4 regions of the Nonomuraea sp. JJY05 genome follow, and region 4 is predicted to be linked to each of the others. Evidence: riboswitches for the same ligand, from Rfam matches in the RefSeq annotation. Region 4 holds a riboswitch; each other region holds the start of a gene.
The links. Region 4 has a riboswitch for cyclic di-AMP ahead of ACFKCF_RS40785 (glycoside hydrolase family 25 protein). Riboswitches for the same ligand answer to the same signal wherever they lie in the genome.

Region 1: linked by a shared signal. The riboswitch ahead of ACFKCF_RS32735 (hypothetical protein) and the one ahead of ACFKCF_RS40785 (glycoside hydrolase family 25 protein) in region 4 are both predicted to bind cyclic di-AMP.
Region 2: linked by a shared signal. The riboswitch ahead of ACFKCF_RS11100 (CHAP domain-containing protein) and the one ahead of ACFKCF_RS40785 (glycoside hydrolase family 25 protein) in region 4 are both predicted to bind cyclic di-AMP.
Region 3: linked by a shared signal. The riboswitch ahead of ACFKCF_RS15385 (C40 family peptidase) and the one ahead of ACFKCF_RS40785 (glycoside hydrolase family 25 protein) in region 4 are both predicted to bind cyclic di-AMP.

The regions. Positions count from the first base shown of each region.
Region 1 is NZ_JBIEIS010000023.1:35,197-42,843, reverse strand. It holds gene ACFKCF_RS32755 (TetR/AcrR family transcriptional regulator) at 1-23, opposite strand, end outside; gene ACFKCF_RS32750 (carbohydrate kinase family protein) at 70-987, shown strand; gene ACFKCF_RS32745 (aminotransferase class III-fold pyridoxal phosphate-dependent enzyme) at 984-2,198, shown strand; gene ACFKCF_RS32740 (alpha/beta fold hydrolase) at 2,195-3,040, opposite strand; gene ACFKCF_RS32735 (hypothetical protein) at 3,079-3,768, opposite strand; cyclic di-AMP (ydaO/yuaA leader) riboswitch at 3,956-4,090, opposite strand; gene ACFKCF_RS32730 (DUF5302 domain-containing protein) at 4,261-4,461, opposite strand; gene ACFKCF_RS32725 (MDR family MFS transporter) at 4,510-5,958, opposite strand; gene ACFKCF_RS32720 (PadR family transcriptional regulator) at 6,015-6,512, shown strand; gene ACFKCF_RS32715 (rod shape-determining protein) at 6,605-7,588, shown strand; gene ACFKCF_RS32710 (hypothetical protein) at 7,647-7,647, shown strand, end outside.
Region 2 is NZ_JBIEIS010000006.1:320,094-327,740, forward strand. It holds gene ACFKCF_RS11075 (polysialyltransferase family glycosyltransferase) at 1-1,075, shown strand, start outside; gene ACFKCF_RS11080 (DUF6716 putative glycosyltransferase) at 1,278-2,438, opposite strand; gene ACFKCF_RS11085 (hypothetical protein) at 2,441-3,385, opposite strand; gene ACFKCF_RS11090 (aldo/keto reductase) at 3,483-4,304, shown strand; gene ACFKCF_RS11095 (Gfo/Idh/MocA family protein) at 4,324-5,277, shown strand; cyclic di-AMP (ydaO/yuaA leader) riboswitch at 5,395-5,532, shown strand; gene ACFKCF_RS11100 (CHAP domain-containing protein) at 5,546-6,220, shown strand; gene ACFKCF_RS11105 (YoaK family protein) at 6,505-7,251, shown strand; gene ACFKCF_RS11110 (alpha/beta fold hydrolase) at 7,199-7,647, opposite strand, start outside.
Region 3 is NZ_JBIEIS010000009.1:62,583-70,229, reverse strand. It holds gene ACFKCF_RS15405 (carbohydrate ABC transporter permease) at 1-788, shown strand, start outside; gene ACFKCF_RS15400 (glycosyltransferase family 4 protein) at 795-1,871, opposite strand; gene ACFKCF_RS15395 (M48 family metallopeptidase) at 1,913-3,184, opposite strand; gene ACFKCF_RS15390 (hypothetical protein) at 3,724-4,560, opposite strand; gene ACFKCF_RS15385 (C40 family peptidase) at 5,110-5,625, opposite strand; cyclic di-AMP (ydaO/yuaA leader) riboswitch at 5,699-5,862, opposite strand; gene ACFKCF_RS15380 (NlpC/P60 family protein) at 6,256-7,230, opposite strand; gene ACFKCF_RS15375 (NYN domain-containing protein) at 7,373-7,647, opposite strand, start outside.
Region 4 is NZ_JBIEIS010000033.1:75,666-83,312, forward strand. It holds gene ACFKCF_RS40770 (DUF6766 family protein) at 1-662, shown strand, start outside; gene ACFKCF_RS40775 (MarR family winged helix-turn-helix transcriptional regulator) at 851-1,351, shown strand; gene ACFKCF_RS40780 (DUF4142 domain-containing protein) at 1,417-2,106, opposite strand; gene ACFKCF_RS40785 (glycoside hydrolase family 25 protein) at 2,377-3,141, opposite strand; cyclic di-AMP (ydaO/yuaA leader) riboswitch at 3,154-3,297, opposite strand; gene ACFKCF_RS40790 (rhodanese-like domain-containing protein) at 3,722-5,119, opposite strand; gene ACFKCF_RS40795 (TIGR00266 family protein) at 5,379-6,065, shown strand; gene ACFKCF_RS40800 (hypothetical protein) at 6,162-6,962, opposite strand; gene ACFKCF_RS40805 (LysR family transcriptional regulator) at 7,005-7,647, opposite strand, start outside.

The sequences.
Region 1 (7,647 bases), on a different contig from region 4:
TCGTGATCGACGATCTTGGGCATCGGCTCCTCCATTGACTTTTTATTCGGACGTCTGTCTATTTAGACTATGACCGTCGCCACCGTCGGCGTCCACATCGTCGACATTCTCGCCAGGCCCATCGACCACATCCCCGAGGGCCAGGACACCGTACTGGTGGAGCAGATCCGCCTCACCGCCGCCGGCGCCGCCGCCGGGACCGCCGTCGACCTGGTCAAGCTGGGCAACTCCGTGGTCACCATGGGAGCCGCCGGCGACGACGAGCTGGGCGACTTCCTGGTGGCGGTGCTCACCAAGCGCGGCGTCGACGTCTCGCGCCTCGTGCGCAGGGCGGGCGAGCAGACGGCCGCGTCGATCCTGCCCATCAGGCCCGACGGCGGGCGGCCCAGCTTCCACGTGCCGGGGGCGAACCTCAGCGTGACGTACGCGGACCTCGACCCCGAGGTGCTGCGCGGCGTGCGGGCGATCCACCTGGGCGGGATGGACGTCACCTTCGGCCTCGGGGACCCGGCGTTCTTCGCCCTCCTGGACGAGGTACGCGCGTCCGGCACCATCATCACCATGGACCTCCTTTCGGAGATGCCCGACTTATTGGGAATGGCCCGCGCTTTCCTGCCGCACGTGGACTACGTGCTGCCGAACGAGTCGCAGGCCCTCCTCATGACCGGCGCCTCCGACGTCGGCGAGGCCGCGCGGACCCTGCTGGCCGACGGGCCGCGCGGGGTGCTCGTCACGCTGGGGGCCGCGGGCAGCCTGGTGGTCACTCCGGAGGGTGCGGAGCCGGTGCCCGCGCTCAAGGTGGACGTCGCGGACACGACCGGCTGCGGGGACGCGTACTGCGCGGGGTTCCTGACGGGCCTCCTGCACGGGCAGGACGTGCTGACCGCCGCCCGCTGGGGCACGGCCGCCGCCGCCCGCGTCGCCACGGGGCTCGGCTCGGACGCCGGCCTCATCGATCTCGACTCGACTCTAAGGACTCTCGGATGACCGACGCAGAACTCCGTCAGCGCGCACTGAAGGTCCTCCCCGGCGGCATGTACGGGCACCTCAACGCCGCCCTCTTCGCCCCCGGCTTCCCGCAGTTCTTCGAACGCGGCGAGGGCTGCCGCCAGTGGGACGTCGACGGGCGCGAGTACATCGACTTCATGTGCAGCTGGGGCCCGGTCGTGCTCGGCCACCGCCACCCGCGCGTGGAGGAGGCCGCCGCCCGGCAGGCCGCGCTCGGCGACTGCCTCAACGGCCCCGGCTCGATCATGGTGGAGCTGGCCGAACTGCTGGTGGACACCGTGCCCAGCGCCGACTGGGCGATGTTCTCCAAGAACGGCACCGACGCCACCACGCAGGCGCTCATGGTCGCCCGCGCCGCCACCGGCCGGACCAAGGTCCTGATGGCGCACGGCGCCTACCACGGGGCGGACCCCTGGTGCACGCCCTCCCTGGCGGGCACGACGCCCAACGAGCGGGCCGACCTGGTGGAGTTCACCTACAACTCGCTGGAGTCGCTGGAGGCCGCGGCGGCGACCGTGGAGGGCGACGTGGCGGCGATCATCGTGACGCCGTTCAAGCACGACTCGTTCGAGGACCAGGAGCTGGTGGAGCCCGCCTTCGCGCGCGGCGCCCGCGCCCTGGCCGACCGGCTCGGGGCCGCGCTGGTGATCGACGACGTGCGGGCCGGGTTCCGGGTCGACCTGCGGGGGTCCTGGGAGCCGTACGGGGTGCGGCCCGACCTGACCGCCTGGTCGAAGGCCATGGCGAACGGCTACCCGATCGCCGCCGTCACCGGCACGGACGCGCTGCGCGGACCGGCGCAGACGCTGTACTCGACGGGGTCGTTCTGGTTCTCGGCGGTCGCCATGGCGGCGGCCAAGGCGACCATCGAGACGCTGCGCGACACCGACGGCATCGGCGCCATGGAGCGCGCGGGCACGCAGCTCCGCGAGGGGCTCTACGCGCAGGCCAAGTCCCATGGGTTCGTGGTGAACCAGACGGGGCCCGTGACGATCCCGTGGCTCAGCTTCGACGGGGACGCCGATCTCTCCGTCGCGATGTGGTGGAGCGACGCCTGCCTGCGGCACGGGGTCTACCTGCATCCGTGGCACAACTGGTTCATGTCGGCCGCGCACACGGAGGCCGACGTGGCCAGGGCGCTGGAGGGCACGGACCAGGCGTTCTCGGAGACCCGTGCCCACTTCGGCTAGGCGGAGGTGAGCTTGGCGATCTCGGCCACGACGGACGGCCAGAGCGCGCGCGGCAGGTCGTGGCCCATGCCCGGGTAGGTCACCAGCCGGGCGCCCGGGACGGCCGCGGCCGTGGCGTGGCCGCCCGCGACCGGGACGAGCTGGTCCGCCTCTCCGTGCAGCACCAGCGTGGGCACCCGCACCCCGGCCAACCCGAGCGTGCGGTCGCCCGAGGCCATGATGGCGGCGAGCTGCCGGGCCGTCCCCCCGGGATCGAAGCAGCGGTCGAACGCGAGTCCGGCCAGCAGGGTGATCCGGTCGTGGTCCAGCTCGTATCCGGGCGAGCCGATGACCGACCAGGTCCGCAACGCCTGTGCCAGGACCGCTTCGCGGTCGGCGGGGGGCGTGGCCATGAGGGCGGCGAGCGCGGCCTCGGTGGGCGGGGCCACCGAGGGGCCGGGAGTGGACATGATCGAGGTCAGGGTCAGCACCCGGTCGGGGTGGCGGATGGCCAGGGCCTGGGCGATCATGCCGCCCATCGACGCCCCGACCACGTGGGCGGCCGGCCAGCCCAGCGCGTCCATGAGTCCCGCCGCGTCGTCGGCCAGGTCGTCCAGCAGATACGGCGAGGGCGCCCCCATCGCGGGAACGCCCTGGTCGTGGAAGTGCGTGGACAGTCCGGCGTCGCGGTTGTCGAACCGTATGACGTGGTGTCCCTGGTCCGCCAGCAGCTGGCAGAGCCCTTCATCCCAGTGGATGAGCTGCGCGCCGAGCCCCATGATGAGGAGCAGGGGGCGTCCTTCGTGCGAGCCGAAGCTCTCGTAGGCGATTTCGATGCCGTTCGCGGCTACGCGGGTGGTCACGTGGACCAGAATGACATTCTGGTCCACGTCCGTAAAGTTCAGCCCTTGAGGAGATTGCGGACGCGGTCGCTGGCGAGCGCCACGCCGCCGCCCACCGCGGCCACGGCGCTGGCCACGACGGCGCCGGTGCCGGCGCTCCACTCCCCCGCCTCCGGCGCGGGCGGCACGGCCGCGGCGCCCACCGGGGGCTCGGCCGGGTTGTCGTCGTGCTCGGACCAGGCGCCGGTCGAGAACGGGACCGGGTAGTTCTTCTTGCCGGGACCGTTGCCCCACTTGGTGATGACGTAGTCGACCTTGATGTGCCCCTGGCCGCCGACGCCGTCGACGCCGAGCGTCTCCATGTTGAACGTGCCGCCGGTCAGCTCCGCGAACGTCTTGCCGTCCAGGTCGAGCATGACCCCGTTGTTGGAGGGCACACCCGGGCCGCGGTCGCCGACGAAGAAGGGCAGTTTCTTGCCGTCGTGGATCACGTAGCCCTCGGTCATGAGCGGCCAGCTCGGGCTGGCGGCCAAACCTTTCTGCATGGGCTTGCCGCTGGCGGGCAGACCGGTGTCCCCGGCGCGGCCGGAGGCGTCGTCCCAGAAGTACGAAGCGGTGGTCGAGCCCTTGAGCAGGACCTTCTCGTCCGTGTTGGAGTCGGCGTGGGCCGCGGTGCCGGCGATGGTGAGCGCGCCGACGGTGGAGGCGGTGAGCAGAGCGAGGGTACGCAGGCCAAAACGTGCAGACATGGAAAAGTAAAGTCCTTCGCGAGGGGGCAGGGAGGTTGCGCTCGCTTGAAAAAGGGCGTAGCAGGGCAAAGCACCTGACAGGGGGAAAGCTACGCGGAGCGCGAAACGAGCCTGAGAAAGGGACCGCTCAGAGGGCGGTCGTCATCACGCTGTGTGGATGTTCTACGTGATCATTCAAGATATGCATACGTCCTCTCCATCTCGCCTACCGGGTTAGCTGACGGGTTCGGACGTGGAGATGCCCTACCGACACGCGGTCGGATTCACCCCAGGGAGGTGGGTCCCCGGCTCCCGAGTGATCGGGATTCGGCGCCAGCCGGCTGGTCCCCTCTTGGTAAGGTCCACGCCACCGGCTGGTAAGTGGGCATCACTCTAACCACGTATTCCGGACAAACACAAACAGTTCGTCATGAATTGGTGTAAAGATCTACCTGCCCCCGGGCATAGAGAAAGGGGGCACGGCGTTGCCGCACCCCCTTGAAATTTCCGGCCTCAGCCGCCGCTCTTGCGCCTGAACGATCTTTTACTCGCAGCCGGACCGTGCGTCCCGTGGATCTTCGATGGGTCGCCGCCCTTGCCACCCGCGCCTGAGCCCGCGTGCTGGCCGCGCTTGCGCTCCAGCGCCTCGCGGAACTTGCGCTTCATCTCGTCCTCGGGAGTCTCGCTGACTTCCGACTCCGGTGTATCCGCCATGAGGACCTCCATGGTGTTGGGGACTATCACAGCTTCGCACGACGCCGCTTATGACGCGAAACTGGCCTCAACTCTGCTCTGCGGCGTGGCGGGCACCTCCAGCCGCCTGGCCGGCATGGCCACCAGCGCCACCAGGGCGAGCAGCGCACCGGCCACCCCCAGCGACGGGATGACCGCCGCCGCGGCGGAGGCGTGCGCCGCGGCCAGGCCGTGCGCGGGCGCGTCCGCGGTGACCGTCGAGGTGTAGAGGGTGCCGCCGACGGCCAGCGCCACCGAGCCGCCGATCTGGCGGAAGAAGGTCAGGTTCGCCGAGGCGATGCCGATGTACTGCGGCTCGACGGACTGCTGGGAGGCCACGGTCAGGCCGGACAGCATCGGGCCCATGCCCAGCCCGATCAGCAGCATCCAGCCGGCCAGCAGCAGGCCGTCGGTGTGCGCGGTCAGGTTCAGGCAGAGCAGGGCGCCCGCGACCAGCAGGAACGGGGAGGCGACCAGCCACGGCTTGTAGACCCTCGTCCTGGACATGAGCGCGCCCATGATGACGCTGCCCACGACCATGGCCAGCGTCATCGGGTAGATCCTCAGCCCCGACTCGGTGGCGCTGACGCCGAGGGATTCCTGGAAGTAGCGCGGCAGGAACACCACGCCGGCGTACATGCAGAAGGCCGTGAAGAACGACGTGGCGTTCACGAGCGTGTAGGTGCGGTTGCCGAACAGGTGCATGGGCATGATCGGGCTGCCCGCCCGCCTCTCGACCAGCACGAACACCGCCAGCAACGCGGCCGCGAGCACGATCGGCCCGGCCACGGCGGCGTCGGTCCAGGTGTGGCCGTCCAGGCCCTTCTCCGTCAGGCCCAGCAGCAGCGCGCTGATGGCCACGGTGAAGACCGCGATGCCCGCGTAGTCGGGGCGCCCGCCGCCGCCCACGCCCGGCCGGTTCGGCAGGCGGCGCGCGACGATCGCGATCAGCACGAGCCCGAGCGGCACGTTCACGTAGAAGGCCCACCGCCAGGTCGCGTGGTCGGTGAACAACCCTCCCAGGAACGGCCCGGCCAGGTACGTCAGCCCCATCACGCCGCCGAGCGCGCCCTGCACGCGGGCGCCGTTCGTACCCGGCGGGAACATCTCCATCACCAACGCCATCGACAGCGGCAGCAGCGCGCCCGCGCCGAGGCCCTGCAGCGCGCGGAAGGCGATGAGCTGCGGCATGTCCTGCGCCGCCCCGCACAACGCCGACCCGGCCACGAACACCACCATCCCGATCAGCAGCAGCGGCTTGCGCCCGTGCTGGTCGGACAGGCGGCCGTAGAGCGGCACCGTCACCGTCGAGGTGAGCAGGTACGCCGTCACCACCCAGACGTAGAGCGTGGTGCCGCCCAGCTCGGCGGTGATCCGCGGTAACGCGGTGCCGACGATCGTCTGGTCGAGCATCGCCAGGAACATCCCACCGAGCACCGCGAGCAAGAGGAGCCCTTGAGGCTTTATGTCATCATTCACATGTGAAGAGTGATATGTAAGTTCTGACATGTCAAGTCTTCGATATGCTGGCGCGCATGTCCCTTCGGATCGCGCTTCTCGGGCTGCTCGAGGCCGTGGGCCCGGCGAGCGGGTATGACCTGGCCAAGAAGTTCGAGCACTCGCTCAACCACGTCTGGCAGGCCGGGCACACGCAGATCTATCCCGAGCTGGTGAAGATGGCGGCCGACGGCCTGGTGGCGGCCTCGTCGGAGGGCGCGAGGGGCCGCAAGATCTACACGATCACCCCCGAGGGGGCGCGGGAGCTGCACACGTGGCTGGTGGAGCACGAGCCGGTCTTCGTCGTACGCAACGAGACCGCGCTGCAGGCGTTCCTGCTGCCGCTGCTGTCCACGGAAGAGGCGATCGCGGTGGTCGAGCGGATCAAGGCCGGTTACGAGGCCCGGCTGGTGGTCCTGGACTGCCAGCCCGGCGACGGCTCCGGCCGCTACGCGCTGCGGCTCGGGGTGGCCCAGGTCCGCACCGGCATCGAGTGGGCCGAGGAGACCCTGGCCGCCCTCAGGGGCCTCAGGTAAAGGGGAACCACTCCGTTCCTGGTGTTGGGTTGGAACGGCCCAGGAAATAGACCCCGCATGCCTGCCACGATCGCCACGTCCGCAGTCCTGTCATGAGTCTCCTAGGCCGCGACCTGGCGATGGACCTCGGGGGCGCCCGCACCCGGATCTACGTCAGGGGCAAGGGCATCGTGCTCGACGAACCCTCCGCGGTGACGATCGACGGCCGTACCGGCAAGGTCATCGGGTACGGCGCGGACGCGACGGGCGACGAGACGTGCTGGCCGGTCAGCGGCGGCCTGCCGGCCGACGGCGAGCTCACCCGGCGGATGGTCAGGCACTTCCTGGGCAAGGTGCACCGGCGACGCCCGCTCGCCAGGCCGCGCCTGGTCATGGCGCTGCCGGACGACTCCACGCCGATCGAGCGCGCCACGCTGCGCGACGTGGCGTACGAGGCGGAGGCCAGGCAGGTCCGGCTGATCCCGCACTCGCTCGCGGCGGCGCTCGGCGCGGGCCTGCCGGTCCGCGACTACGTGGGAGGCATGGTGATCGACATCGGGCGCGACTCCGCCCGGATCGCCGTGCTGTCCGGCGGGGAGGCCGTGGCCACGACGGCGGTCCCGAACGGCGGCCGGGCCGTGGACCGGGCCATCGCCCGCCTGGTCGAACACGAGCACGGCCGCACCCTCGACGAACGGGAGGCCGAGGCGGCCAAACACCACGCCGGCGCCGACGGGAACCCGTCGCACCGCCACGTGACCGTACGCGCCCGGGACCCGGAGACCGGCCACGAGCACGATGTGCGGCTGCCCGTGGAACGGATCCGGGAGGCGGCCGGTCCGGCGATCGAGTCCATCGTGTGGGCGGCGATGGAGACCGTCCAGCGCTGCCCCGCCGAACTGACCGCCGACCTCGGGGAACGTGGCGCGGTGCTGGTGGGGGGCGGCGCGCTGCTCGCGGGGCTCGCGCAGCGGCTGCGAGAGTCCCTGGGCATGCCGGTACGGCGGGCGGAACGGCCGCTGGAGTGCGTGGCGCTCGGCCTCGGCACCTGCGTGGACGACCTGGGACTGCGCGCCCGGCTCCGCCGGCATAAGTGATCATTCTGTTTTCGGCCTTTTCCGGGTGGCCCCGGGCGATCTCCGATATGGTCCGATCG
Region 2 (7,647 bases), on a different contig from region 4:
CCTGCGCTCGCGCTTCGACGCGGTGCACTCCTGGAACGACCTCATCGCGCCGCTGCACCCCTCCGACTGGCGCGCCCGCGTCATCGAGGTGCCGATGACGGAGCGTCTCATCCGCTCCGTCTGGGGGCTGGACGGGGTCGAGGAGCTGGTGCTGGAGTCCATCGCCGTGCCCCCGGCGCGGACCATCGCCGGGCTGGTGCGCGACTGCCCGATCACCGTCTACTCCGACGGCCTGATGAGCTACGGCCCCACCCGCGACCCGTTGCCGGCCGAGATCTTCCGCCGCATCGGGCGCCTGTTCCACCTGGACCTCGTGCCGGGCCTGACCCCGCTGCTGCTCAGCGAGTACGACGTCGCGCCCTCGATCCTGCCGGACGAGCGGTTCATGTCGATCGTGCACGAGGTCACCGCCACCGCTCCCGACATGATGCCCGGGCAGGCGATGATCCTCGGCCAGTACCTGTCGGCCCTGGAGATCGTCACCCCGGAGGAGGAGGCGGCGCTGCACGAGACGATGCTCAAGGCCCTGGCCGCCCGCGGCCACACCGACATCGTCTTCAAGCCGCACCCGGCCGCCGGGCGGCGCCACGCCCAGCTCCTGCGGGCCGCGGCCGAGCCCCTGGGCGTGCGGCTGTCGGTGGCCTCGGAGAGCGTGCCCGCCGAGGTGTGCTTCGCGGCGCTGCGGCCCGAGCTGGTCGTCAGCTGCTTCTCGACCGGGCTGCTGACCGCGCAGCGCTACTTCGGGCTCCAGGTGGCCTCGTACGGCACGGAGCTGGTGCTCGACCGGCTGGCGCCGTACGAGAACAGCAACCGGATCCCGGTCACGATCGTGGACGCGCTGCTGCCCCGGCTGTCGCCGGACGGCGGCATCGAGCACCCGGTGGCGGTGGACCTGCGCGGGCTCGTCCGGGCCGTGGGCTACTGCATGCAGGCCGAGACGTATCCGGAGCTGCGGCCGGCGAGCATCGAGTTCGACGCCCGCTACTTCAAGCGCAAGCGCCTGGAGACCCTCGGCCTGGTCGCCCGCCCCACGGCGCTCACCCGGCTGCGCCGGAAGATCCGCTCGGCGATCTGACACCCGCTCCCCCTGACGGCCGCAACCCCGAATCCGGGGTTGCGGCCATTCGGCGCGGGGTGCCGGCGGTGCCACCCCACCCAACGCCCGCCACGGCACCCCCGCCATCGCGCCGCGCCCCCGCGCCCTTACCAAGGGAAAGGGGGCTCCAGGAACGTGGGCGAGGGCGAGCGTGCCCTCAGCGGCTCAGGTGGGGCGGCGGTCAGCCGAGGGCCTTGAGGTAGCGGCGCATGCGGCGCTTGGCCCGGTAGCCGGCCCGCAGCATCGAGGGATGCACCTCCACCCGCAGCCGGGCCCGCCGCCGCGCCGCCGCGTGCTCCGGCCCGTCAAGCAGCGATCGGGCCGGTACGCGCGACCCGGCCGCCACCAGCCCGGCCAGCCGCCCGGCCCAGTCGTTGCGGGCCGGCGGGTGGAAGTAGTTGGCCTCGCACCACTCGGGAGAGGCCGTCCGGAAGCCGCCCTTCGCCAGGTCGTCGAGCGTGCCCAGCAGCCCGCTGCCCTCGAACACCAGGTTGATCATCTCGGCGCTGACGCCGAAGTCCTCCAGCACCAGCGACGGCACGCCCAGCGCGATCGCCTCCAGCGCCGCCGTCGAGCTCACCGTGACGAACCCGGCCGACCGCTCGAGCTGGTCGTGCATCGACCCCGCCGCGAACTCCAGCCGCCCCGGTTCCCCCATCTCCCGCCACAGCCGCTGGTAGTGGTGACGCTCGTTGTGCGTCTGCCGCTCGTCCTCGAGAGCCCGCAGCTTGACCACCACGTCCAGCTCGGGCCGCAGCCGGGCCAGCTCCGCCAGGGCCAGCAGGATCCGCTCGCGGTCCGGGCGCTCCCGCGGCACCTTGGCCTGGGTGGCGAACACGACCCGGTTCCCGCCCCCGGCGACCACGCCGGAGCGCAGGAACGGCAGCCTGGCCAGCCCCACCGCCCCGCCCCCGCCGAGCCGGCCGGCGATCTCGGAGAACTCGGCCACCTCACGCTCGCTGTGCACCACGAACAGGTCGCACCCGCTGCGGAACAGCCACGCCTTCTCCGTCGCCGGCACCGAGATGCCCGGCAGCCCGCTCACGAACACCGGTCGCGGCCGCAGGTCGCCGAGCACGTCGGCCACCAGCACGTCCACCACCGGGCCCGTGCAGGCCACGAGCACCACGTCCGGGCGCGTGCGCTCGGCCAGCCGCCGCACGGACCGCGCCGACACCACCGGCGGCGGCTCCAGGCCGCCCACGGCGGCGGCGATCTGCTCCGGCGAGGGCGCGATCGGCGTGCGCACCACCACCAGCTCCGCCGTTCCGCCGGGGGGAAGGTCGCCGAGTAGGCAGGCCGCCCACTTCAGATACGAGTCGGAGTCGGCGACCGCCAACACTTTCAACCGGACACTCCTGTCAGATGCGAGCGAAGGGCGGGGGCCGCCCTGCTGGTCCACCAGTCGTCAGGAACGTCCACGGGCTCCACGGCGACACCGCGCGGGCTGAGCAGCACCCGCAGCGAGGTGATCGCGGTCGAGGGCAGGCTGAGCACCCGCTGGCCCGGGTCCAGGCCGCGCAGCGTCAGCTCGGCCGGCGCGCCCACGTCGTGCACGGTGATGCCGGGGCGCTCCCGGATCAGGGCCACGTCCACGGGGTCCTCTCGGCGGTGCGGGTAGTACGCGAGCGGCTCCTGGGCCGCCAGGTCCGTCAGCCAGCGCAGGTAGTGGTCGCGGTGCACGAGCCCGTTCCGGACGAGCGAGGTGCCGAGGACGACCGTGCGCTCGGCGGGCCCCTCCGCGCTGGGCGGCTGGGCGCGCAGCCAGGCGAACTGGTGGCGTACCACGTCGATCCCGGCCCGCCGTACCCCGTCCTCCAGGGCCTCGTCCACGGGCAGGGCGGTGAAGACCGACACGTCGCTCAGGCGCAGCCGCAGCGCGGCCGCCAGGCCCAGCGCCGAGCGGAGCCGGGTCGACCGGGCCCTGGCCCGCAGCAGCGGCCGGTACGGCCCCGCGGCCAGCAGTTCCAGCAGCCGGAGCGTGGCCAGCCCGTCGTCCACGATCACGATGCGGCCGGGACGCGAGGTGAGCCAGCGCAGCTGCACCCTGCCGGAGAAGGCGTCGCCGACGGCCTGCACGCGCCTGGGCATGCGCTCACGCGGCTCTGCCAGCTCAAGGCCGTCGGGCAGCCCGAGAGACCTCAGCTCCCGGCGCGTGGCCTTCAACGGTCGCAGGCCTGCGCGCGGCACGACCACCGTCTCGGGGCCGAGCACGCCCGCGTAATGGGCCTCGACGGCGCACAGCATCTGGAGCGGTGACTCCACCCAGGCCGACGCCTGTTCGACCACTCCTGTCCTCCCAGCCGGGTGATGGCCCGTTCACGACCGCTTCAAGCTAGCCCCGCCGCCTTAAGCCACCAGAAACGCGACGTGAACAATGGAGGGTATGAACTCGCTCATGCTCAACACCGACGGCGTGCAGATCCCGCAGCTCGGCTACGGCGTCTGGCAGGTCCCCGCCGACGAGGCCGCACAGGCCGTCGCCACCGCGCTCAAAGCCGGTTACCGGCACGTGGACACCGCCTCCGCGTACGGCAACGAAGAGGGCGTGGGGCAGGCCGTGCGCGAAGCTGAGCTGCCGCGCCGGAAGCTGTTCGTGACCACCAAGCTGTGGAATGCCGACCACGGCCGCGCGGAGGCGGCCTTCGACGAGTCCCTGGCCCGGCTCGGCCTCGACTACATCGATCTCTTCCTCATCCACTGGCCGGTGCCGCAGCAGGACAAGTACGTGCAGGCGTGGAAGGCGCTCGAGAAGATCTACCGTGACGGGCGCGTCAAGGCCATCGGCACCTCCAACTTCGGCATCGCCCACCTCACCCGCCTCATGAACGAGACCGACATCGTGCCCTCGATCAACCAGATCGAGCTGCACCCGTACCTCCAGCAGCGCGAGATGCGCGCCTTCCATGAGGCCAACGGCATCCTCACCGAGGCGTGGAGCCCGCTCGGCCAGGGCCAGGGCCTGCTGAACGACCCGGCGCTGGCCAAGCTGTCGGACAAGTGCGGCAAGACGCCCGCGCAGATCGTGCTGCGCTGGCACCTGCAGCTCGGCCACGTCGCGATCCCCAAGTCGGTCACCCCGGCGCGCATCGCCGAGAACATCGGCGTCTTCGACTTCATCCTCGACGCCGAGGACATGGCCGCCATCGGCGCGATGAACAGGGGCCAGCGGATCGGACCCGACCCCGACACGTTCAACATGACCTGACTCGTCTACGATCTCCCGCGTGCGGGATTTTGCGTGGGGTATAGCAGCGACAGGGAATATCGCGCGGACGGTCGGGGCGGCCATCGCGGCCGAACCGGGCATGCGGGTGGCCGCCGTCGGGTCGAGGAACTTGGGGCGGGCGCAGGCGCTGGCCGCGACGCTGGGGGCGGAGTCCGCGTACGACTCCTATGAGCGGCTCTGCGCCGACCCGGCCGTGGACGCGATCTACGTGGCGACGCCGCACGCCCAGCACCTGGAGGTGGCCGAGGTCGCCATCGCCGCGGGCAAGGCCGTGCTGTGCGAGAAGCCGCTGGCCGCCACCGTGGACGACGCGGAGAAGATGGTACGCCTGGCCCGCGAGGCGGGCGTGTTCCTGATGGAAGCGATGTGGATGCGGTTCAACCCGCTCATCCAGAAGATCGCGGCCGAGGAGCGCTTCGGCGACCTCCGCTCGGTGCACGCCTCCTTCGGCTTCGCCAAGGCCTACGACCCGCAGCACCGGCTGTGGGCGCCGGAGCTCGGCGGCGGGGCGCTCCTGGACCTCGGGATCTACCCGTTCGGCCTGGCACAGCTGTTCTTCGGCATGCCCTCCGAGCTGCGGATCACCGGCACTCTGGCGCCCAACGGCGTCGACGCGGAGGCCGGCGGCGTCCTGCTCTACGCCGGCGGGAGGAAGGCTCTCGTGGAGACTTCGTTGCTCGGGAATTACCCGAACCATGCCTGCGTTGTAGGGACTCAGATGCGGGCGGACCTCCAGGCGCCGTTCTGGGCGACGCCGCGGATTCTGCTCTCCGGGCCCTCCATGGAGCCGGAGGAGCATGTGCTCGATCCGGCTGACAACGGGTACGCCGGAGAGCTCCGCGAGGTCCGTGCCGCGACGGCCGAAGGCAGGACCGAAAGTTCGATCATGCCGCTTGACGAATCCCTTGCCATGATGGGGCTTCTGGCCGAGGCTCGCAGGCAGGTCGCCTAGCTGGGCCTTTATCGATTTGTAACCCTCTTGCCTTATGCATTACGTTTGAGGCATTCTTGAGACATACGTCCGGTTTGTCCGGACTTGTCTGACCATCGCACGACACATCACAGGACCGTCCTGTGACCGCTGAATCCGCCCTCGGGCGGAACCGGGGACCCACGTCCTTTGGGGTGAATCGGCACTTCGGTGCCGTAGGGCAGCTTCCACGCCCGAACCCGTCAGCTAACCCGGTAAGCGGTATGGAAGCAAGGAGCAAACCCCCTCGATGGCCAACTTCCGCTTTACCTCTGCTGCGAAGACCAACATCGCCCGCGCCCTTCTCGGCGCCACCGTCCTCGGATCCGCGTTCGGCGCCCACATGACCAGCGCCACCGCAGCGGAGAAGCAGCCGATCGACACGGCCACCATCGCCGACCACGCCGATCGCTCGCGCGAGACCAAGGTCAGCGTCACCGCCGACCAGGTCCTGGCGCTCGCCAAGGCCCAGGTCGGCATCTCCGAGAACGCGGCCGGCGGCGGCACCAAGTTCCAGCGGTGGTACGCCAACTCGCAGCGCGCCGCGGAGACCATCGCCCGTGACGGCGGCAGCCGCGCCCACTACCTGAACGCCGCCTGGTGCGCGATGTTCGTCTCCTGGGTGGGCGAGCAGACCGGCGCCCGCTCGCAGATCGGCTGGGACGCCTGGACCGTCGCCCACGCCAAGTGGTTCGCGGCCAACCACCGCTTCGGCACCGAGGCCAAGCCCGGCGCCGTCGTGTACTTCTCGTGGAGCGGCAGCAAGAACCTCAACGACATCAACCACGTCGGGTTCGTCGAGAAGGACAACGGCGACGGCACCATCTCGACCATCGAGGGCAACACCGGCAACGGCAAGGTCGAGGAGCGCATTCGTCCCAAGTCCCAGGTCGTCGGCTACGGCTACCCCCAGTACCGTTCCTGACCTGACTTCCCCCAGGCGCTCCATCCCCCGCGCCGCCCAACGAGCGCGCGTCCCGCAACGGGACGCGCGCTCGTCGCGTTCACCCGCGCGAGTGCGGCGGCCCGCCACCGGGGAGGACCCGAGGCGAGCCGCCCGCCACCGGGGAAGACCCCAGACGAGCCGCCCGCCACCGGGGAAGACCCCAGACGAGCCGCCCGCCACCGGGGAAGACCCCAGACGAGCAGCCCGCCACCGGGGAAGACCCCAGACGAGCCGCCCGCCACCTCGCCAAGGAGCCGCCCGCCATGCCAGCCGCGCGCAGACGCCCCGGAAGGCTGGTGCGCAGCGGGCTGCGGTGGGTCGCCGACGGGCTCTTCCCGGGCGGCGCCAACCCGCACGGCGTCCTGCCCGCCCTGCTGATCCTCCTGGCCCTCGTCACCGGCCTCGTGGACGCCGTCAGCTTCCTCGGCCTGGGCCGCGTCTTCGTCGCCAACATGACCGGCAACATCGTCTTCCTCGGCTTCGCCCTGGCCGGGGACGCGCAAATGTCCAAATGGGCCTCACCGGCGGCCCTCGCCGCCTTCGCAGCCGGCGCCTGGAGCGCCGGCCGGGCGATCAGGCGGGTTCCGAACCCGCGACGGGCGTTCGCCGCCGCCACCGCCGTACACGCGCTCCTCGTCGCCGCCGCCCTCGCCGTCGCCCTCACGGCCGGACATCGCGCGACCTGGCCCCACGCGACCCTCATCGTGCTGCTCGCCTGCGGCATGGGATTGCAGAACGCCTCCGTACGCGCGCTCGGCGTACCCGACCTGGTCACCAACGTCCTCACCACGACCCTCACGGGCCTGGCCGCCGACACCCCCGGCCGCGCCGCCCTGCGCCGGTCCGCCTCCGTGGCCGCGATGTTCCTCGGCGCCCTGGCCGGCGCCGCCCTCCACCTCACCACCGGCCCCGCCCCCGCCCTGACAGCCGCCCTGACCCTGCTCACCGCCGTCGCGCTCATCGCCCGCAGCGGTCTGAGCCGAGAAAGAACTCCGCCAGCGCCCGGGTGACCCCGGCCGGATCGTTCTCCATCGGGATGTGCCCCGCCCCGGGAACGCGCACCAGCGTCGTGTTCGGCACCTCGGCGGCGAAGCGCTCGGCGTACCGGACCTCCTGGAACGTGTCCTCCTCCCCCCACACCAGCAGCTTCGGCGTCTCATCGGCCTTGAGCGCGGGCACCAGGTCCAGCGTGTAACGGCTGTCGGCCGCGCCCGCCAGCGCCATCCACGACCGGCCCACCCGAGGGTCGTTCCACGGATCCAGGTACTCGGCCAGTTCCGCCTCGGCGGCCGGCCGGGCGAGCGCGGTGGTGACCGCCTTGCGGCGGGCGGCCAGCAGCTCCTCCACGGTCGTGGCCGCCACCACGGCCGGATCCCGGTAACGGGCCACGCCGGGCACCGGCCAGG
Region 3 (7,647 bases), on a different contig from region 4:
CGCTGGCCCTGGCCGTCTACGCGTCGCTGCGCCCGTACGAGGAGACCGCCCGTCTCGGCTACTTCTCGCTGCCCGAGCACGTGACGCTCGGCTACTACGGGCAGGCGTGGTCCCAGGCCGAGCTGCCCCGCTACTACCTCAACACGTTGATCATCGTCGTGCCCGGCGTGCTGATCACGCTGTTCATGGCGTCGTTCACGGCCTTCGCCATCGCGCGGCTGCGCATCCCCGGGCGCAGGGCGCTGCTGATCGTGTTCACCGCCGGGAACCTGCTGCCGCCGCAGGTCCTCATCACGCCGCTCTACACCCTCTACACCCTCGTGCCGCTGCCCGCGTGGCTGTCGGACTCGCAGTCGCTCTACGACTCCTACCTGGGGCTGATCCTCGTCCACGTGGCGTTCCAGTTCGGCTTCTGCGTGTTCGTCATGGCGAACTTCATGCGCACGATCCCCGAGGAGATCACCGAGGCGGCGCTGGTGGACGGGGCCTCGGTGTGGAAGCGGTACTGGCGGCTGACGCTCCCGCTGTGCCGTCCGGTGCTGGCGGCGCTGTCCACGCTGCAGTTCACCTGGATGTACAACGACTTCCTGTGGGCGCTGGTGCTGATGTCGTCGGGCGACAAGCTGCCGGTCACCTCCGCGCTGAACAACCTGCGCGGCCAGTTCTTCACCGACTACAACCTGCTGGCCGCCGGGTCGGTGCTGGTGGCGCTGCCCACGCTGATCGTCTTCCAGCTCCTGCACAAGCAGTTCGTGGCCGGCCTGACGCTGGGGGCCACGAAGGGTTAGCGGGGGCTAGAGGAGCGTGTGGAAGCGGGCGGCCACGTGCTCCCACGCCCAGTCGCGGGCGATCCAGTCGCGGCCGCCCGCGCCCATCTTGCGGGCCTTGTCGGGGTCGGTCAGCAGCTCGACGATCGCCTGGGCCACCTTGCCCGGGTCCTCGCCGTCCACGACCAGCCCCGTCTCGCCGGGCCGCACGGCGTCGGGCGCGCCGCCGGACGCGCCGGCCACCACCGGCAGCCCGGTGGCGGACGCCTCCAGGAACACGATCCCGAGCCCCTCCACGTCCACCCCCTTCCACCGGGTACGGCACGGCATCGCGAACACGTCGGCGGCGGCGTAATAGCCGGGCAGGCTCGCGGCCGGCACCGTGCCGGTGAACCTGATCGACTCCCGCCCCGCCGCCATGCGCTCCAGCCGCCCGCGGTGAGGGCCGCCACCGACCAGCAGCAGCACCGCCTCCGGCACCGAGCGCAGCACCTGGGGCCAGGCCCTGATGAGCTGGTCCTGGCCCTTCCTCGGCACCAGCCGCGACACGCACACGACCACCGGCCTGCCGTCCAGGCCCAGCTCGGCCTTGGGCGCGTCGGGCCGGAACTGGCCGACGTCCACGCCGGGCGCGAGCCGTACGAGCTTGCCCGGCGGGACGGCGGCGACCAGGCGGCCTCGCGTGTACTCGCCCAGGTACGTCACCACGTCGGCGTACCCGCCGATCCTGCGCAGCACGGCGCGGAAGCCCGGCGCGCTCGCCCACGACGCCTCGTGACCGTGGGTGAGCATCACCACGCGCCGCGCGCCCGCCCGGCGCAGACGGGGGGCGAGCAGCCCCAGCGGCGCCGCCGCCCCGAACACCACGGTCTGCGCGCCGTGCTCGGCCACCAGCCGCGCCGCCCGGCGGGCGACGGCCGGGGTCGGGAGCATGAGCCGCGTCGGATGCCGCACGACCGGGAACGGCTGGCGCTCGTCGAACTCCTCGCAGCCCGGCCAGGCGGGCGCGTAGACGACCACGCCCGGCGTGCGCAGCGCGAGGCCGTGCACGAACGACTGGATGCCGCCCGGCCTGGGCGGGAAGTCGTTCGTGACGACGAGCACCGCGGGCCCCGAACCCGGCGTCGCGCGTCCTGCCGCACGTGTCACTGCACGGGGACGCCGTTCAGCTTGGCCCATGCGCGGGCCATCGCGATGCGCTCGGGACTGGAAGGATGGGAGGCATAGAGCACATATTCCACCGCATCCGGCGACAAGTCGGAAATATTGGTGACTGCCAGGCGTTTCTGCATCGCGATGAACGTGGCCGGGTCGCGCGTGAGGTCCAGCGCGTGCAGGTCGGCCCTGGCCTCGATGTGGCGGCTGATCAGGTTCTCGGCGGGGCTCATGAGCAGCGAGCCGAAGGTCATCAGGCCTATGACGGCGCCGATCGCGCGGGGATCGGCCAGGCCCGTGACGCCGGTGCGGCGGCGTACCGGGCCGAACACCCAGAACAGCAGGATCGCGCCCAGCGCGGCGCCGAGGGCGCCGATGAACGTGCCGTAGAGCACGTCATCGGTCTTGGCGTGGCCCAGCTCGTGCGCCACGACCAGCTCGACCTCGGACTTCGGGGCCTTGAGCAGCGTGTCGTAGACGACGATGCGGCGCGTGGCGCCGAACCCCGACACGTAGGCGTTCAGCGCGGTCGTCCTGCGGGAGGCGTCGGCGACCAGCACGTCCTCGACCGGCACGCCGTCCCGCTTGGCCATGTTCAGGAGCTCGGTGCGGAGCGGGCCCTGCTGCATGGTCGTGAAGTCGTTGAACAGCGGCTCGAACACCACCGGGTAGACGAACGACGCCAGCACCGTCAGCGCGGACGCGCCCACGGCGGCCGGGATCCACCAGCGCCTGAACCTGCGGGCCAGCGCCACGAGCACCAGCAGCATGAGGCAGAGCATGAACGCGTCCACCCCTATGTTCTTCAGCCGGTCGCTCGCCCAGGACCCCCAGGTCTGGATGGACAGGCCGTAGCCGCGCAGCAGCGTCTCGCCCCACATGGCGAGCGGCAGCTTGATCAGCTGGGTGACGAGGGTGATGACCACAACGCCCAGCACCACGCGGAGCCACCACGGGCCTTTGAGCCAGGCCACCAGCTTCACGCCGAGCGGGGTGGCGGCGAGCAGCCCGGCGATGATCAGCGTGAGGGCCAGCGAGAGGTAGCCGGGCAGGGTGCTGGCCGCGTCGAACGCCTTGGATCTGGCGATCTGCGCGGCGGTGAAGTCGCGGGCCGGGTCGGGCGGTCCGGAGGCCAGGAGGTGCCAGGGGGTGCTGAAGGCGGCCACGGCCACGATCACCAGGCCGAGCAGCACGGCCGCCACCGCCGCCTGCCGCCTCAGCCGGCGCTCGCCGTCGGACTCCCGCGGCCTTCCCCCGTTCACGGAAACATTCTCACTCTGCCCCCGCCTTCCGCCGCCGCTCTCCCGTCTCACGGCCGCGCCGCCCCCGGACACCAGCCCGGCACCCTCCCCTTTCACGGACGCGCCGCCCCCTGACACCAGGCCGACGCCCTCCCCCTTCAGGGGCGCGCCACCACCGGACGCCGAGCCGGCGCTCTCCCCCTTCGGGGACGCGCTCTCACCGTGGCCGCGTGTCTCTCCGTGCCGAGCCGCGGTGCCGCCGCCGGCCGGCCCGCCCACCGAAGCGGCCTCCTGGACCGGTACGGGCTCCTGCGCCCAGGGAGGCGCCCAGGGCGAGTCCCCCGCCGCTTGCTTGCCGAGGCCAGGTTCACCCGCCTCCGCCGGGACCGCCGTATTGGCTTCCTTCTTCATCGGGGCGGAGCTCTCCTCCGGCTTCCTCGCCCCGGTACCCGGCGGATCGGCCCCCGGGCCCGCCACCGTGCCCCCGGCCTCCTCACCGTCCTTCGACGCCCCTTGCGACGCGTCGTCCACGTCCCGCCGTTCGCTCATCTGCCTCCCCCTCACGCGAGCTGGTCCCGCACGTAGTCGCGCCACCGTGCCGTCAGCGTGGCCGCGGAGAGGCCGAGCTCGGCGAGTGCCCGGTCTACGCCGCCCGCCCGGGCGTCACGGTAGAGCCTCACCAGCGTCCTCTCACCGAACCGGTCAGCGAGGAAGCGACACGCCAGCCAAGCCTCCTGGTACGCCCGCGCGAGCCGGACGGGGTCCCGCCCATCAGCCGCGAAAGCCGCAGGTCCGGGCAATTCCTTCGGCAGCCTCCCGGCCCGCACCTCGGCGGCGAGCTCGGCGGCCGCGGTCCTCACGGGGAGCCCGGAGTCGCGATAGCCGACGTAGTCGGCGAACCCCTCATAGAGCCATGGGGGAAGGCGGTCGGTGCCGGCCACGACGTGGGTGAGCTCGTGGGCGAGCACGACGTCCTTGCCGGTGGAGTTCAGCTTGGCGAAGAACTCGGGGACGATGATCACGCGACCGCGATCGGCCACGGCCGCCAGCCCGTCGACCCGCCCCACCCCGGCCAGCCTGGCCGCCTCGGCCGCGGACGAGGGAACGACTATGAGCGGTCGTACTGACTTTCCCAGCACCGCCGACACCCGCTGCCCCGCCCGATCAGCCCTGCGCGCGATGTCACCGAGCTCACTGGCGTCACCGGGCTCACTGGGCTCAGTGCGTCGGCCGACGACCACAGAACGCGCCCCGCGGACCACGACCTCACCGTCATCCCACAGGCCGCGGACCTCGGCGGGAAGGACGGGAGAGTCGGGGATGGCGGCGCTGGCGGGGGCCAGGGCGAGGAGCAGGACGGACACGATCGCAGCCCGCCGACTCACCTGCCCTGACACGATGCCCGATCGTAGTCGCCCGCCGGCCCATGACCGGCCACTTCGCGCCCCGAACTCGACCCCCTCCGGCGCGACCGGAGGGCGCCAGGCGACACGACCGGCGACGGATCGCGCATCCTTGAGCGCCGTCCACCCGCACCATCCGCCGCGGATCGCGAGCGAGGGGTCCACACGCCGCCTGCCATCGGTCGGAGAGCCCACCACGTCACCCCTGAGCCGTCCGCGAGCCGTCAGCCATCACCCTGCGGACCGTGGGGCCGTGGGGGCCGTGGGGCCGTGGGGCCGTGGGGTCGCGGGGCGGCGGGACCGTAGCCGTGGGTCGCGGGGCCGTGAGTCGCGGGGCCGTGAGTTGTGTCCCCGTGTGGCGGGGTGGGTGTGTTGAGGGGGCGGCGTTGCGGTGGGGGGCCGTGTGCGGGTCAGCGGGCGTCTTCCTGGAGGCCCTCAGCCACGTACGGCGGGTGGTGCCGCCCGTGCTCCGCCGTAAAAGATAGAAAGAACAGCCACCAGACAATGGGAGAGCCCCGCCCGGAAGATCCGGGCGGGGCTTCTTCACATGCCGGGACGGACAGCGCCGACGAACGACGCCCGACGCCATCCACTCAGCTTGTCGATGCGTACCCGTTCGCCTGTCCGAGGCGAGTGGACCATCTTGCCCTTGCCGACGTACATGCCCACGTGGCCGAGCCCCCTGAAGAACATCAGGTCGCCGGGCTGGAGGTTCCGCCACGAGACCTTGTTCCTGATGCGGGCGAACTGGCTGGCCGCCACGCGCGGGAGCTTTACCCCGGCCTTCTTCCAGGCGTACTGGACGAGGCCGGAGCAGTCGAACGAACCAGGGCCGGTGGCTCCGTACCGGTACGGGTCACCGATCTGGTTCTTGGCCACGGCGACGGCCTTGCTGGCCTTCACCTTCTGACGGGCGACCTTGGCCGCCCTCAGCGTCGCGGCCGAGGTCGTCTTCGAGGTGCCGGCGGTTGCGGCCGCCTTGGCCGTCGAAGCGGACTCGGTCGTGGCCGCCTGAGCCGTTGGGGCATGGAGGATCGCACCTCCGGCCGTCACGGTCATCGTGAGCGCTACGCCACTCAGGGCAATGCGGGACAGACGGGGGTTATGCAGGGAGGTAGACAGGATTTCTCCTTGTGTCTTCCACGAATGCCTACCGGGTTAGCTGACGGATTCGGGCCTGGAAGTCGCCCTACGGCGCGCTCTGCGCGCCGATTCACCCCCTGATCCCTGGGAACTGGGATCTCTGGGTCCCCGGCTCCGTGCCTCCTGGCTGCACGGACTCGGCAGGCCGACCGCCCGATCGATGTGTCGATATGGGGACGTTTGGGCGGTTGACCAGCGGATCTTTATCTGTCTCACACCGGGAGGGACCGGTGCGGGTTCGCGGAGGACATGGCTTGTTCACCGCGACGTCGCCAGAAGCTACGCCGAAGGGTCAAGGATCGGCAAAGCGGGACACCGCTTGTAAAGATCAGATAGTGGAGTCAGTAAGGATGAAAATCCCTGCTGGAACCCCAGGCTCCGTTACCGAAATGTGACACTGCTCACACTTCCTTTCGCGCCCGTTTGTCAGGCCCCAAATGTCGCGTTTGTCACACTTGTTGCGGCTTCTGCGGGGCGCGTCGTACGCGTGGATCGTTCCCATAGCGTCCCGTTCGGCCGCCGGGAACAACGATCGGGCGTCGTAGGCTACGGGCGGATGGCGCCCACGAGGCGGCCGCCGTACGACGAGAGCTTGACGACCTTGACCACGTCGCCCGTCTGCGGCGCGTGAACGATTTTCCCGTCGCCGGCGTAGATACTGACGTGACCCAAGCTCGAGCTGAAGATGAGGTCCCCCGGCTGGAGGGCGTTCAGTGAGACCTTGCGGCTCGCGCCCCAGGCCCACTGCTGCCAGGTCGTACGCGGCAGTGACACGCCCGCCGCGCGCCACGCCGCCTGGGTCAGGCCCGAGCAGTCCCAGCCGCCGGGACCCGTCCCGCCGAACACGTACGGCTTGCCCACCTGGGCGAACGCGAAGCGCAGGACGGCGGCGGCGTTGCCCGAGGCCGGGCCGGTGTACTGGATGCCGACGCTGTTCGGGTTGCCCGGGTTGTAGGCGCCCAGCTTCTTCAGGAGCTTCTTCTGCTCGGCGATCAGCTTCATGATCTCCGAGCGCTCCTTCTCGACCCCGTCCCGTTCCCGGTCGGCCGCCTCCAGCGACTCTTCCGCCTTGTCGCGGTCGGCCTTCAGCCCGCGGTTCTCCCGGTCGAACGCGGCCAGCTTCTCCGCCCGCTCCCTCGCCATCTGCTCCGCCAGCGCCAGGCCCATCAGGAAGTCGTCGGGGCGGTCCGCGCTCATCATGCCGGGCAAGGTGGTCACGTCGGTGCCGAGCTTGTAGCTGTCGACGGCCATGCCGATCACCTGGGCGCGCAGGTCCTCGACCGTGGCCAGCTTGGTCTTGTAGCGGTCGTTCAGCTTGGTGTAGGCGCTCTTGGCGGCCTTGTACCGCTCGGTGGCCGTGTTGAAGCGGTCGACAACCTTGTCGGCCTTGTCGTTGAGCTTCTCGAGCTTGGCCTTGGCCTGTCCGAGGGTGGGCCTGGGATCAGCGACGGCGGCTCCCACAGGGGACAGGACCAGACCGAACGCGAGACCCGCGGCCACCGGCACCCTGCCAAACCTCACTGTGTCGCCTCCCAGGGATTTCGTCTGGGGCGAAATAGTACAGAAGTGGCGGCTGGGGTCACACCTTATCCGCTCAATTCGTAATACGACGCCGATCCCCTGCCGGACCACGGCAAACCCGCCCGTAAGGGGTCCACGTAATCTAGGCCCGGCCCAGCCTGCGCAGCAGCAAACCAGACGGAACGGGTCTGGCTCCCATCCGCCTGACGGACTCGGCCACCTCGCGGTCCGACGACACCACGGCCATGGCCCGGCCGGGCGGCTCGGCGCGGACGAGCTGGCGGATCAGATCGTCGGCGATCTCCCCCGGCTGGCTGAACAGCACCCGCACCCCGCGCGGCGCGACGACCTGCACCGGGGAGTTGAGCTCGGCACCGTCGAACACGACGGTCACCTCGACCCTCGTCTGCGCCACCA
Region 4 (7,647 bases):
TCAAGGAGAACTCGCTGGCGCTGGCGTTCCTGATCCTCTTCGTGCTCGCGATCGCCGGACAGGCCGTGGCGGGGATGCTCGACTACAACGACCAGGAGCTGGCCCAGGGCGGCGAGCCCGTCTCGATCCTGCAGTACGTGACCTCCTCGACGTTCGCGGTCGACGTGGCGGAGAACTGGCAGTCGGAATACCTGCAGTTCTTCCTGTTCATCGTGCTCACCGTCTGGCTGGTGCAGAAGGGGTCGCCCGAGTCGAAGCAGGCGGACGAGGCGGGGCTGGAATCGGACGAGGAGCAGCAGGTCGGGCCGTATGCCCATGACCGCTCCCCGGCATGGGCCAGGACCGGAGGGTTGCGGCTGTGGTTGTTCGGCAACTCGCTGGCGCTGGTGATGGGGACGATCTTCGTGTTGTCGTGGCTGGCGCAGTCGGTGGCGGGGCTGGCCGCGTACAACAGCGAGCGGCTGGCCGACCTGCGTGATCCCGTGGGATGGGGAGCGTACGTCACCTCGCCGGAGTTCTGGAACCGGAGCCTGCAGAACTGGCAGTCGGAACTCCTGGCCGTGCTGTCCATGGTGGTGCTGGCGATCTATCTACGGCAGCGAGGCTCGCCCGAGTCCAAACCGGTCGGGACGCCCCACACGGCCACGGGCGTCGAGAACTGACCCTCAGGGCTGAAGGACCGGACGCCCCACGCGCGGCGACGGCCGTCGCGCCGGTGCGGGGCGGGCGAGCTCCTCGCGGCGCCCTGCGGCACCGCCACCGGGGTTTCGTACGTGACCGGTGCCGGGCATCTCCCGGCAGATCCCCGACGCGTGCCCGTGACCCGCCCCGCGCATGTACAACAGTGCCTATGAAGGAAGATGATGACCTCCAGGCGCAGGGAGAGGATCTTTCGGCTGTCGTCACGGCGGTGTTGACCGGGTCGCGGCTGTTGGTGGCGGTCGCCGTGAGGTCATTGGGGGCGGTCGGGGACAGGGTCACGTTGCCGCAGTTCAGGATGCTGGTGGTGCTGGCCGGCCACGGTGAGACCAAGCTGGTCACGATGGCGGAGCTGCTGGGCGTCAACTCCTCCACGGCGATGCGCATGGCCGATCGGCTGGTGGCCGCCGGGCTGATCGTACGGGAGGTCAATCCGCACAACCGGCGCGAGAGCCTGATGCGGCTGACGGATGAGGGCAGCCGCATCGTGGACGAGGTGACCGCGCGCCGCAGGGAGGAGATCGGCGCGATCGTGGCGCGGATGTCGGCCAGGCAGCGCCGGGCGCTGATCTCGGCGATGAACGCCTTCAACGAGGCGGGCGGCGAGCCGCCCGTGAACGTGCCGCACCCGCTGGGCTGGTCCGCTGTCTGAACCGCGACCGCCATGGCGATCCCTCCCGCATCGGCGTGTGATCAGCCGTTTGGGGCCCTCGGCCGTCAGGTGGACGGTGTGGGGAAGCTCTCGGGCGTGGTCAGACCGGTGCTCTCCAGGAGGCGCTGGTGGTTGAGCACCGCGGCGTTGGCCTGTTCGGAGAAACGGCGGACCAGGGTGTTCTGCGTGGTGCCGCGTACCGTGCCGATCAGGGTGAAGATCTGTCCGTGCGCCAGGCGAAGCCATTTGACGTACGTGGTGTCATAGGCGGATCCGGACCTGCCGGAAATATCCGCCATCCAGTCCTGTTGCTGATCTGTGGGCTGCACGGGCAGTTTGACCTTCAGCTTGGCGGCCAGGTCGCGAACTTGCCGGTCGAGCACGTGGTGCTGAGCCGCGATCTCCTTGCTGACCTGGCGGACGCGGGCGCTGTTGGCCCGCTGTATCGCGTCCTGCGCCATGGGCATCTCCCACAGGCTGGCGAGCCGGACCTTCTTGATGAGCTCCTGGTCGGCCTCCGACATCGGTCCCCATTTGGTCTGCCGGGTGCCGGTCTCCGGCTCGTCCTCCACTGCCTGGACGGTGGGCGCGTCGGTGGGCGCGTCGGCCGGTTCGGTGTCGAGGGCGGTCGGCCCGGTGTTGAGGGCGGCGGTGTCGGAGACGGGCGCCGGCGTGTAGCCGGCGCAGGCGGTCAGAGTGCAGAGGGCGGCAATGCCGCAACTGATGAGAGCGCGACGGCTGTCGAGGAGTCGCATACGCCGTCATCCCCTTCCGGTCCTTGCCTGCGGCCTTCGTGAGTGGCGCCGGTCACTGAGGGATACGCGGGAAGGGTGGGGGAGCGTTCATGGCAGTGTGCAAGATTTGCATTAGGCAAGACTGCCGGTCTGCTGCTCACGCCGGCGGGCCGGCCGCCAAGCCGCTGCCCGAGGCGGCCGGCGGCGGGTTCGCCGGCGTCATCGAGGCGGCTGCCGCGTGCTCCTCCGGACCAGGAGGAGCACGTCAGGAACGGATCGCTGTGACCCCGCTCAGGCAGTGCGGCGGCCCAGGTCGCGCAACTGGTCGGCGGTCAGCGCGGAGACGTTCTGGTCGACGGGGGACTCGGAGTACTGGTGGATGGTCCAGGACTTCCAGTCGGCGGGCGGGGTGATCGCCCCCTTGGCCTTGCTGTAGTGGGCGACCCACAACGGGTACTGGGCCAGGCCCTTGCCGTACTTGTTGGCGAAGTTCCAGCCGCTGTAGAACATCGGGGTGATTCCCGTCTTGGCCTTCACGTACGACAGCCACGTCTTGGCCCAGGCGTTGACCTCGGCGACGGATTTGCCGTCCGCGGTCTCGAGGTCGAGGACCAGCAGGTCGCCGGTCTCGGCGGGCTGCGAGTTCACCACGGACAGGAAGTGCTCGGCCTCCGCGATGGGATTGTTGCGGGGGTGGCCGTAGTGGTACGCCCCGCGTACGATCCCCTTCTTGCCCAGCTCGCGCCAGTGCCTGGCGAACGAGGCATCGCGGAAGGTCGTGCCCTCGGTGGCCTTGATGATGCCGAACTTGGCCGGGCTGGCATTCCAGTCGTACAGGGGCTCGTAATTGGAGATGTCCAGGCCGTAGATGAGGGATCCGGTTCCATGGCGAGGCGCTTCCACCGGCCCCTGCTCGGGCGATGCGAGAGCCAGACTGGCGATGGCGGTGGTTCCGGCGAGGATCGCGCCGGCGACGCCGAAGCTGAAGTACCTGGTGAGGAGATCGCGGTGATTCTTGAGGGTGCAGGCGATTGTGGCAAGCCGAGGCTTGGGCATGACGGCATTGACTCCTTGCTTCCATACCGCCTACCGGGTTAGCTGACGGGTTCGGGCCTGGAAGTGCCCTACGGGCCCAGCGTGGGCTGGCGTCCGATTCACCCCAAGAAGATGGGTCCCCGGTTCCGCGAGGCGCGGATTCGGCGGCCGAACGCTGTCCCCGAAGAGTTTCTCCGGTCAGCGCACGGTCCGGTCAACGAAGCGGCAACGATGCGACGAAAGGGCCACATCTGTGCCGCGACTAGGCAAAAGATAGACATGTACCCATAGATAGTGCAAGTAGTGCAAATCGGATTTGCGGGTGTCGGCGCCTTGGCGGCGCCGAAATGCCGTGCCTGCACGGGATTCTGGAAGAGGGCAAAAAATCGGGGCCGTCGCTTCCACGCCCAAGGGCCGCGGCACAGACGAGGCAGGCTATTCCTGCGGTGCCATTGTGACTGAACACCGTTTTACGGGAAATCGTGACTCCAGCTGCGCTCTGCAACGCCCCCGGCCGACCAGCACCGCCGTTCCCAGGGTGCGCGCCGACCGGCCCACTCGGCGGGTCGCCGGATCCCGGCGAGGCGCGCGCCGAAGGTGGTCAGGAGGGCTCCTCGTCAGGGGTGGTGATGGGCAGGCCGGCGTCGGCGGCCTGGGAGTAGGCGTCGTCGATGTGGACCACGTGGCGGCCGCTGCGGGCCAGCAGGCTCGCGGCCGCCGCGGCCCGGTAGCCGCTGCCGCAGTGCACCCACACCGTTCCCTCCGGCACCTCGGCCAGGCGCCCCGGCAACTCGGGCAGCGGGATGTGAACGGCTCCGGCCACGTGCCCGGCCCGCCATTCGTTGCCCATCCGCACGTCGAGAACGGGTGGGCCACCGGCCGGTTCGCCCGCGCGAGCGGCGGCCAGGTCGGCGAAGCTCGCGGTGGCCAGTTCGGCGATCAGGTCCTGGTCGTGCCCGGCCCACTGCTCGACGGTGCCGGTCACGGCGGCGGCCGGGCGGTCGATGCCGATGCGGGCCAGCTCGCGCTGGGCGGCGGCGACCTGTTCGGCCGACTCGCCGAGCAGCGTGAGGGGTGTGCCCCAAGGGGCCAGCCAGCCCAGCCAGGTCGCCATCGGCCCGTCCAGGCCGAAGCTGAGCGTGCCGGCCAGGTGCCGGTCCGCGAACGCCTTGCGCGAGCGCAGGTCCACCACCCATTCGCCCGCCCGCAGGCGAGCCAGCAGCTGGGCGCTGTCGGCCGGCCGTACCGGGGTCAGGTCGATCGGCTCCGCGCCGGCGGCGTTGCGCGCGCCCATGTGGGCGTAATAGGCGGGGAAGGCGTCCAGGCCCTCCAGGAGGTGGGCGACGAAGTCGTCGGCCTCCATCCGCAGCACCGGGTTGACGTCCTTCTCCCGGCCGATGGTCGAGGCGGAAGCGCCGGACTGCGTTGCCGCACAGAAGCTGCCGAACCCGTGCGTGGGCCAGAGCCGCGCGCCGTCGGGCAGCAGGCCGGAAAGCCGCCGCGCGGAGGCGTGCTGATGGCGGGCCAGAGCGCGGGCGTGTTCGGCGCCCAGCAGGTCGGTACGCCCCGTCCCGCCGAACAGCAGCGACCCTCCGGTGAACACCCCTTCCGGCCCGCCCGGACCGGCCAGTACGTAGGAGAGGTGGTGGAAGGTGTGTCCCGGCGTGCCCACCGCGTCCAGCCACATCAGCTCGGAGACGGCGATCCGATCCCCGTCGGCGACCGGCACGCGCTCGAAGCCGACCTCCTCGTCCCCGCCCACCAGGTACGCCGCCCCGCTCACCCGGGCCAGCGCCAGACCGCCGGAGACGTAGTCGTTGTGCAGGTGGGTCTCCACCACATGGGTGACGCGCACGCCCAGGCGACCCGCCAGGGTGAGGACGCGGTCGATGTCGCGCTGAGGATCGATCACCACCGCCACGTGCCCGTCGTGGGCCAGGTAACTGCGATCCCCCAGGGAAGAGGTCTCGATCACCTCGACCTGGATCGTCATGTCCATGTCTCCTTTCCTCATCGAACACCCCAGGGGGTATCGACACGGCTGCCCACGCCCGCACGGATCAAGCGGTCACGAAAGCGCGACCTCCGCGCCCAATATACCCCCGATAGGTATATCCGAGCCGGGCCCCCCTTGGGCCGCGCCCAGGCCCCAAGGCCTCAGGGTTCGGCGAGGCCGGAGCGTCTACGCGTTGTCAACGAATCATGTGCGGCCGTCCAGCAGAGTCGCTCCGGACAAGATGATCGGGATGGAGGGGCACATGAAGACCGAGATCCGTCACCCTGGTTCGTTCGCGGTCGCGCGCTGTCACCTGGACGGCGGGGAGACCCTGCGGGTCGAGTCGGGCGCGATGTACGCGACGAGTGCGGGGGTCCAGCTCCGGGCCAAGATGGAGGGCGGCCTGCTGCGCGGGCTGGCGCGTTCGGCGCTGGGCGGGGAGTCGCTGTTCACCACTCGTTACACCGCTCCGGAAGGTGGCGGTTGGGTGGATGTGGCTCATCACCTGCCGGGCGATGTCCAGGCCGTCGAGGTACGAGGCGACAACGCGCTGCTGATGACCAGCGGATCGTGGATCGCGTCCAGTGACGGCGTGGAGATCGTCACCAAGTGGGGTGGCATGTCCAACCTCATCGGCAGCGAGGGCGGCTTCCTCATCAAGGCGCAGGGGGATGGCGTCGTCGTACTCGGCTGCTACGGCGCGATGGACGTGATGGAGCTGGCAGTCGGGCAGCAGGTCGTGGTGGACTCCGGACACCTGGTCGCCTACGACGAGACGGTCAAGAGCAATCTGCGCCGGGCGGTCGAAGGCAAGACGGTCCAGTCGCTCAAGTCGGGCGAAGGTCTGGTCTTCGAGTTCACCGGGCCGGGCAGGATCATGACGCAGACCAGGAACCCTGGGGCCTTGATCCTTCACCTGACGGAAGTGCTGCCCTTCGAGCGCGCCTGACCCGCCGCGGCTCATCGTCGCTGCCGGGAGGGCGCCGGACGGGAACGAGAGCTCGACCCATGCGCAACGCTGGCGCCGAAGCTGACAATGGGTCATCTAAGAAGCGTGTGGCTGGGCAGGCTCCCGCTCCGGGGTCGTTCCGGGACCGCCCCGGCCGGGCAGGCGAGCGGCGAGCAGGGCCAGCGCCCCCGCGACCAGGTGGGGCCAGGCGAACAGGTCGAGAGTGTTGGAGCACTCGTGCGCCGCGGACGACAGGAACCAGGCGACCGGCTGGAACAGCCCGGGTACCAGCAGCACCAGACCGACGAGCGACGCGCTGGCATGCGCGGCCAGCACGGCCCCGATGGCGGCCAGGCAGACCCAGATGTAGAGGGCCTCGGCAGTGTCGAGGTGGATCTGGGTCTGCGCCCACGTACCCCGCAGCTGCGCCCAGCAGCCGACGATGCCGTCGGAGGAGTAGTTCCGGTCCAAGGCGCGGCCGAGCACGAGGAGCACGACGGCGCTCCAGGCGGCCGCCCGCGGAATCGGCAGCCGGTGTCCCGGGCGGGTCCGCAGGAGGGCGATGGCGGCGACCGCGTAGCAGGCCATCACGTACCACTCGCCACTCTTCTGGCCGCAGGGGGTGGTGGAGGGGACGACGAGGGTCAGCGCGTGGAGCGCCAGCGTCGCCGCCGCGAAGATCGCACCGACCTTCGGGAACTGCCGAGGCGCCCAGAGCGCGAGGAACGCCAGCACAAGGGGCAGCAGCGTCGAGGCGTAGCCGGCGCTCCACCAGACGGCGATCTCCAGCGGACCCGGCTCCATCACCTTGTAGGAGAACCAGCCGCAGGATTCGAGCCGCAGGATGGAGGACAACAGCGGCGCGGTGGCGGCCAGGATGGCCAGGGCACGGAGCATCAGCAGCCTCTCGCCGGGCGGATGATCATGATAGGTGTTCGCCTAGCCATCGGGAAGCTGATCGCGGGGAGCGCCGCGCCGCATCGGCTCGCCGACGGTGACCAGGTCGTGAGCGGCCTCGGCGAAGGCGCGGACCCGGGCGGTGGCGCCGTCGGCCCGCCACAGCAGCCCCCATCGCAGGGGCGGGGCGTCAACGATATGGACGTAGGCGACGTCGGGGCGTGCGTAGTAGCGCCTGGCCTGGGCTCCGACGGGGAAGGCGCCGTGGCCGGCGCCGATGAGGGTGAGCATCTCGTTGAACGTCGAGGCCGCGGGGCCCGGCTCGATCGGCCGTCCGGAGGGCGTGGCACGGGGAGTGCGGTCCTCTCGCAGCGAGACGGGCAGGGTGTCCGGAAGCTGGAGGAGCTTGACCCTGGCCAGGTCCTCGAGCGAGACCGACGTACGACCGGCGAACGCGTGCCCGGACGCCACGGCGAGCATGCGTGCCTCGGACACCAGCACCGGGCCGGTGACGATGTCCGGCTCGTCGATGGGGAACGTGCCCAGCGCGAGATCAACCCGCCCGTCGCGCAGCCAGGGCATGAGATCGACCATCTGCGCTTCGCGAAGCTGAACCTCGCAGTCCGGCAGACGCCGGCGGAACAGCTCGGCGGCCCCGGCGAGCAACTGCCCGCCCGCCGCGCCG